Regions from separate parts of the Mesorhizobium sp. ISC11 genome, predicted to be linked through region 2. Evidence: predicted binding sites of a transcription regulator. Region 2 holds the regulator's gene; the other holds the start of a gene.
The links. The regulator PhoB, encoded in region 2, activates phosphate uptake and scavenging genes when phosphate is short. The targets are predictions, from matches to a motif close to TGTCATNNANCTGTCAT.

Region 1: RPF88_RS00065 (acid phosphatase) is a predicted target of PhoB. The motif match lies at 1,523-1,539, and genes of this name have one in related genera.

The regions. Positions count from the first base shown of each region.
Region 1 is NZ_JAVSPW010000001.1:8,156-11,852, reverse strand. Features, by position in the region: gene RPF88_RS00070 (alpha-hydroxy acid oxidase) at 1-607, opposite strand, end outside; gene RPF88_RS00065 (acid phosphatase) at 783-1,478, opposite strand; gene RPF88_RS00060 (cytochrome c1) at 1,606-2,478, opposite strand; gene RPF88_RS00055 (cytochrome b) at 2,506-3,697, opposite strand, start outside.
Region 2 is NZ_JAVSPW010000001.1:5,647,763-5,651,459, reverse strand. Features, by position in the region: gene xylF (D-xylose ABC transporter substrate-binding protein) at 1-426, opposite strand, end outside; gene RPF88_RS27310 (ROK family protein) at 697-1,944, shown strand; gene phoB (phosphate regulon transcriptional regulator PhoB) at 1,961-2,650, opposite strand; gene phoU (phosphate signaling complex protein PhoU) at 2,667-3,374, opposite strand; gene pstB (phosphate ABC transporter ATP-binding protein PstB) at 3,401-3,697, opposite strand, start outside.

The sequences.
Region 1 (3,697 bases), 5.6 Mb from region 2:
CATGGGTGAAATAGTTGATCGCCCAGGCCGGCTTGAGCGCGAACTGCGCCATTCCGGTAAGGTTGAGCTTGAAGGGAATGGCAAAGCCGGTTCGTTTGTCGCGCTCGCGGTTTCCCCCGGTGATGCTGTCGACGGTCAGCATCATCACCTCGACCCCGACCGCCTTCGCCCGCTGCATCATCGCCCGGTTAAGACCGCGATCCCGGTGGAAATAGAACTGGTAGACCTGCGGGCCGCTGCTGATGCTGCGCGCCTCCTCGAGGCTGACAGTGCCCAGCGACGACACGCCGAACATCGTGCCGTATTTGGCGGCGGCCTTGGCGACCGCGCGCTCGCCCTGGTGATGGAACAGGCGCTGCAAGGCGGTCGGCGAGCAATAGAACGGCATCGCCAGCTTCTGGCCCATGACCGTCACCGACATGTCGACCTCGCTCACCCCGCGCAGCACGTTGGGAACGAGGTCGCAGGTCTCGAAGCTTTCGGTGTTGCGGCGATAGGTGACCTCGTCGTCCGCCGCGCCGTCGATGTAGTTGAAGATCGGTCCCGGCAGCCGCTGCTGCGCCATGCGGCGGAAATCGGAAAAGTTGTGACAGTCGCTGAGCCGCATCATCGAATTCCAAAGGCCATGGCGGGACAAGTTTCTCGCCACCGTTCGATGCATCGAATATCAACCTGTTGTCGGCGTGCCAACGGACTATTTTTCGAACCGCCCTCCGGACATGGCCATGAGCAAAAAAGGGACGCCGAAGCGCCCCTTTCTGGTCTGATCCGATTGACGAAGGTTACATGCCGAGATCCGAACGAAGCTCGGCCCTGGCCACTTCATATTCGGCCTTGAAGTCGTCCCGGTTGAGCAGGACCGCGGCGATGACGCTGCCGGAAATCCTGCCCATCTCGACGTCGGACGCATAGTGGATGCCGCCGACCTCGCGGTTGTGGGCGTATTCGGCCGCACGCGCCATGATCTCTGCGCGCTTTTCCGGAACCATATCGGACAGGATAATGCCCATCATGGTGCCGACGGTGGCGTGGCCGGACGGCCAGGAACCGGAGCTCGACAACTTGACCGCCGGCTTGACGAGGTCGCTGAGCTGGTGCGGACGCGGGCGCTTCCAGATATCCTTGGCCGGATCGACGACGGCGCCTTCGGTGGCCACGACGCGATCGAAGAAGGCGCTGAATTTGGGCAGCGTTTCCTTGTTGAATTTCGGCCCCATGACGTTGGCGAAGCGCCAGACATTCTCCTCGGCATCGGCAACGGCGCTGGCCACCATCTCGGGCGTGCGTGTCACCTGCAGCATCAGCACCTCGCCGAGTTCGGCCTTGGTCTGTGCCGAATCATTTGCCGGCGGCGGCGGCAGGATCATCGTCAGGTCGACATCCTTGTTGGTGACGAAAGGCTGGGCGTCTTCCGCTTGCGCGGCCGAGCCGACGATGAGCAGCAGCAGGCCTGCCGCGAGCGATGCGTATCTTTTCATGAATGCGATCCTTTGATGAGAGCAGCCCAGGATCGCCGGATGCGGTGACGGCCATGTGACACGACCAGCCTCCGGAAATGCAAAAGGGCGCCTCTCGGCGCCCTTTGCGATCACTTGATTGTGTGGCTTAATGCGCCACGCCTTCCCACACCTTGCGCTTGGTGAGATAGACCAGCGCGCCGAACAAAAGCAGGAACACCAGAACGCGAAAACCGGTCTTCTTGCGCTCTTCCATATGCGGCTCGGCCGCCCATGCCAGGAAGGCGGAGACGTCGCGGGAATACTGGTCGATGGTCTGCGGCGCACCGTCATCATAGGTCACCTGGCCGTCGGAGAGCGGCTTGGGCATCTTCAGCGACACGCCGGACATGAAGTACGGATTGTAGTGGGTGCCTTCCGGGATCACCATGCCGGCAGGCGGCGTCTGGTCGTAGCCGGTCAGCAGCGAGTGGATATAGTCGGGGCCGCCCGCGTCGTACTGGGTAAAGATATCGAAGACGAACTGCGGAAAACCGCGTTCGACACCGCGAGCCTTGGCCAGCAGGGACATGTCTGGCGGAGCAGCACCGCCATTGGAGGCAGCGGCGGCTTCCTCATTGGCGAAGGGCGGTGGGAAGTGGTCGGACGGCTTGCCGGGACGGTCGAACATGTCGCCGGCATCGTTGGGACCGTCGTGGATGGTGTACTCGGCCGACAGCGTCTTGATCTGCGCATCGGAATAGCCGAGGTCCGACAGCGTGCGGAACGCCACCAGGTTCATCGAATGGCAGGCCGAGCAGACTTCCTTGTAGACCTTGAGGCCGCGCTGCAGCTGCGCCTTGTCATAGGTGCCGAATGGGCCGGTGAAACTCCAGTCCATTTCCTTCGGCTCGTCGATCGGGAAATGCGTCGGATTGGCCACATTGTGTGCCTCTTCGGCGGCGATCGCCCGAGTGCCCGCGGCCCCAGCGGCGACGGCCACAAGGCCGATCAGCGCCAGCGAGGTGAGAATCTTTTTCATGCCAAATCCCCTTAGATTCTCTACCGCTCAGCCTTTGGTTTCCGGAGCCGCCGTAGCGCCCGCCGGATGTCCGCTGCCGCCCTTGTTCTTCTCGAGCACCGCCTCGGTGATCGAGTTCGGCAGCCGTCGCGGCGTCTCAATCAGGCCGAGCACCGGCAGCGCGATCAGGAAGAAGGCGAAGTAGAACAATGTCGCCATCTGCGCCATGAACACATAGCTGCCTTCCGCCGGCTGCGAGCCCAGCCAGCCAAGCAGGATGGCATCGGCCACGAACAGCCAGAAGAACAGCTTGTACCAAGGGCGGTAAACCGCCGAGCGCACCTTCGAAGTGTCGAGCCACGGCACCAGAAACAACATGACGATGGCGCCGAACATGCATAGCACGCCGCCGAGCTTGGAGTTGATCGGCCCGACATTGAAGGTGATGGCGCGCAGGATCGCGTAGAACGGCAGGAAGTACCATTCGGGCACGATGTGGGCCGGCGTCTTCAGCGGGTTGGCGACGATGTAGTTGTCGGGATGGCCGAGATAGTTCGGCAGGTAGAAGACGAAATAGGCGAAGAAGAACAGGAACACGATCATGCCGAACGCGTCCTTGATGGTCGCGTAGGGGGTGAAGGCCACGGTGTCGGTCTTCGACTTGACCTCGATGCCCGTCGGGTTCGACTGGCCGACGACATGCAGCGCCCAGATGTGCAGCACGACAACGCCGGCGATCATGAACGGCAACAGATAGTGCAGCGCAAAGAAACGGTTCAGCGTCGGGTTGTCGACGGCAAAGCCGCCGAGCAGCAGCTGCTGGATCCAGTCGCCGACCAGCGGAATGGCGCTGAAGAAGCCGGTGATGACGGTGGCGCCCCAGAAGCTCATCTGGCCCCACGGCAGCACGTAGCCCATGAAGCCGGTCGCCATCATCAGGAGATAGATGATGCAGCCGAGGATCCACAGCAGTTCGCGCGGCGCCTTGTAGGAGCCGTAATAGAGGCCACGGAAGATGTGGATGTAGACGGCGACGAAGAAGAACGAGGCGCCGTTCGAATGCATGTAGCGCAGCAGCCAGCCCGAATTCACGTCGCGCATGATCTTCTCGACCGAGCCGAAGGCCAGATTGGTGTCGGCCGTGTAATGCATGGCCAGCACGATGCCGGTCAGGATCTGCGCCACCAGCATGATCGACAGGATGCCGCCAAAGGTCCATGCATAGTTGAGGTTGCGCGGC
Region 2 (3,697 bases):
CTTGAACACTTCGCGGGCCTGCATACGGCCGACTTCCTTGTTGTCGAAGGTGAGGTAGAAAACGTCCTTGTTCTCGATCAACCGGTCATAGCCGACGACCGGAATGCCTTCGTCCAGCGCCTTCTGCACGGCCGGGCCGATGGCCGAAGCATCCTGCGCCAGGATGATCAGGGAATTGGCGCCCTGCGAGATCAGGCTTTCGACGTCGGTAAGCTGCTTGCCGGGATTGGACTGCGCATCGGCGGAGATGTACTTGTCGCCGGCGGCCTCGATCGCCGTCTTCATGGCGGCCTCGTCGGTCTTCCAGCGTTCCTCCTGGAAGTTGGACCACGAAACGCCGACGACCTTGTCCTTCGCCTGCGCGACAGACGCGAGCGTCAGCGACATGGCGGCACCCGCCAGGATGGCGGCTGTGAATCTTTTCATATTATCCTCCCTGCGCCGCGTATGGCGCGACCAAACTGGCCCGAGGGCCGGCACAGAGGCCCTATTTTTTCGAGCCTCGAAAAAATACTGGGCCAACGCCCGAACGCTGTCAACATCGATTCTGATGGATTTTGATGTCGTCTCGAATTTTTTTTCGGGCCTCGGAATAAATAAATGACACGGCGCGCGGCTTCTGCCAGTATTTGACCGCGTCACCGACAGCGTTCCAGGGCAGGAAGAACCGCGGCGACCGGGAGGATATGAAAGAGCATGTCGGTCGGAATCCGCCACGACGATTTGCGCCGCCGCAACCGCGCGATGGTGATCGCCGCGGTGCGCCGCGCCGGACAGCCGTCGCGCACCGAGATCGCCGCAACCACAAGCCTCAGCCATTCGACGATCTCGGCGATCTCATCCGACCTGATCGTCGAAGGCATCCTGACCGAAAGCAAGCCGAGCGAGGCCGGCTCGCTCAAACGCGGCCGTCCGCAGGTCGGCCTCAGCCTCAATCCGGAAGCGGCCGCGGTAATGACCGTGGTGCTGTCGCTGAACTTCCTCTCGGTCGCCGTCATCGACTATGCCGGCCAGGTAATATCCGAGGAACAGCGTCGGCTCGACACGCTGACGATGTCGCGCGACTCGCTGATCGGTGAGTGCACGGCAATCGTGCGGCGCCGCCTGGAAGATCCCGACCTGGACGTGCGCAGCATCGCTCGTATCGCGCTGGCCGTCCAGGGCATCACCGACACCCGTGCCCGCGCCATGCTGTGGTCGCCGATCACGCCGCACACCGACATCGCCTTCGCCGACATATTCGAAGAGGAGTTCGGCATCCCCGCCATTATGGAGAACGACTGCAACATGATGGCGGTGGCGCTGCGCTGGCGCGACCCCGATCGTTACCGCGACGATTTCATCGCCATCCTCCTGTCGCACGGCATCGGCATGGGGCTGGTGCTGAAGGGCGAATTGTTCACCGGCACCCATTCCTCGGGCGGCGAATTCGGCCACATGATCCATCGGCCGAACGGCGCGCTGTGTCGCTGCGGACGGCGCGGCTGCGTCGAAGCCTATGCCGGCAATTATGCCATCTGGCGCAACGCGCGGCAGATGGGCGAGGATGCAGAGCCCGTCGCCGATGTCAGCGACGCCGACATGCGCGCCCTGGCTGCCGCCGCCCGCGAAAGGGACGGGCCCGAACGGGAAGCCTATCGCAAGGCCGGCGAAGCGCTCGGCTACGGCCTCGGCAGCCTGTTTGCGCTGATCGATCCGGCGCCGGTCGCCATGGTCGGCGTCAGCGCCGCCGCCTTCGACCTGATCGAGCCGGCATTGCGGCAAGCGATTGCCCAGACCGCCGGCGGTCAGCATTCCAAGTCGATTTCCTTCGACACCGAGCCGAACGAACTGCCGCTGATCCGCGAAGGCTGCGCCATGCGGGCGCTGATCTTCGTCGATCAGGAGATTTTTGCGCCGGGCGTGCAGGCGAGATCCGGTCTCGGCGGCAAGAACGTGGCGTGAGTTCAAACGAGGGAGTTCAGTCCTCGCGAATGGCGTAACCCGCCCCACGGATGGTGCGAATGACATCGGGCATGCGGCCGTTGTTGACCGCCTTGCGCAGCCGGCCGACATGCACATCGACCGTGCGTTCGTCGATGTAGATCGTCTCGCCCCAGACATTGTCGAGCAGTTGGCTGCGCGAGAACACGCGGCCTGGATGGCGCATCATGAATTCAAGCAGGCGGAATTCCGTCGGCCCGAGCCGGATTTCGCTCTTCTTGCGATAGACGCGGTGCGACTCGCGATCGAGCACGATATCGCCGACCTTGAGCACGCTGGACAGCACTTCCGGCTTGGCCCGGCGCAGCAGCGCCTTGACCCTGGCCATGAACTCCGGCGTCGAGAAAGGCTTGACCAGATAGTCGTCGGCACCGGTCGAGAGGCCGCGCACGCGGTCGCTTTCCTCGCCTCGCGCGGTCAGCATGATGATCGGCAGCCGCTCGGTCTCGGGACGCATCCTTAGCCGGCGGCAGAGTTCGATACCGGAAACCGCAGGCACCATCCAGTCGAGCACCAGAAGGTCTGGAACGTTCTCCTGCAGCCGGATTTCGGCCTCGTCGCCGCGCGTCACCACCTCGACCTGGTAACCTTCGGATTCGAGATTGTAGCGGAGCAGCACGCCTAGCGGCTCCTCATCCTCCACCACCATGATGCGTGGCGCGATCATCGGCTGGTCACCCCTGTCATGCCGCTGGCGCGGACATTGCCGTCTCGTCCTGCTTCGGACGGTTGGCTGGCAACTGCGTGCCGGTCAAAACATAATAGGCATTTTCGGCGATGTTGGTCACGTGGTCGCCGATCCGCTCGAGGTTCTTGGCGCAAAACAACAGGTGCGTGCACGCCGTGATGTTGCGCGGATCTTCCATCATGTAGGTCAGAAGTTCGCGGAACACCGATGTGTATTTGACGTCGATGCGTTCATCATTGTTTCTGAGCGTGGCAAGCGCTGCCGCGTCAGCGGCGGCATACTCGTCGACGACCCCCTGCACCTGGATCAGCACCAGCTGCGCCATTGCGTCGATCGAATGCGAAAGGTCGTGCGGCGTGACGCTCAGCCCGACAGTGCCGACGCGCTTGGCGATGTTCTTGGCAAGGTCACCGATGCGCTCGAGGTCGCCGGCCATGCGGATCGAACCGACCACCGCACGCAGATCGTTGGCCATCGGCTGGCGCTTGGCGATCAGCGTGATGGCACGATCGTCCAGCTCGCGCTGGCGTGCATCCATGATGGCGTCGTCGGAAACCACCCGCTGCGCCAGCGCATTGTCCGAATTGAGCAAAGCCCTGGTCGAGCCACCGACCATCGAGCGGGCGAGATCGCCCATGTCGCGGATCAGCTGGCTGATCTGCTCCAGATCCTCATCGAAAGATGCGACGGTATGTTCACCCATGATCTTCGTCCCTCATATGCCAGAGATCAGCCGAACCGGCCGGTGATGTAGTCCTGGGTGCGTTTGTCGTCGGGGGTGGTGAACATCTTGTCGGTGGCGCCCTCCTCGACCAGATAGCCAAGATGGAACATCGCGGTGCGCTGCGACACGCGCGCTGCCTGCTGCATCGAATGGGTGACGATGACGATCGTATAGTTCTGACGCAGTTCGTCGATCAGTTCCTCGACGCGAGCGGTGGCGATCGGGTCGAGCGCCGAACACGGTTCGTCCATCAGGATCACCTCGGGCGACACGGCGATGGCGCGTGCAATGCACAGGCGCTG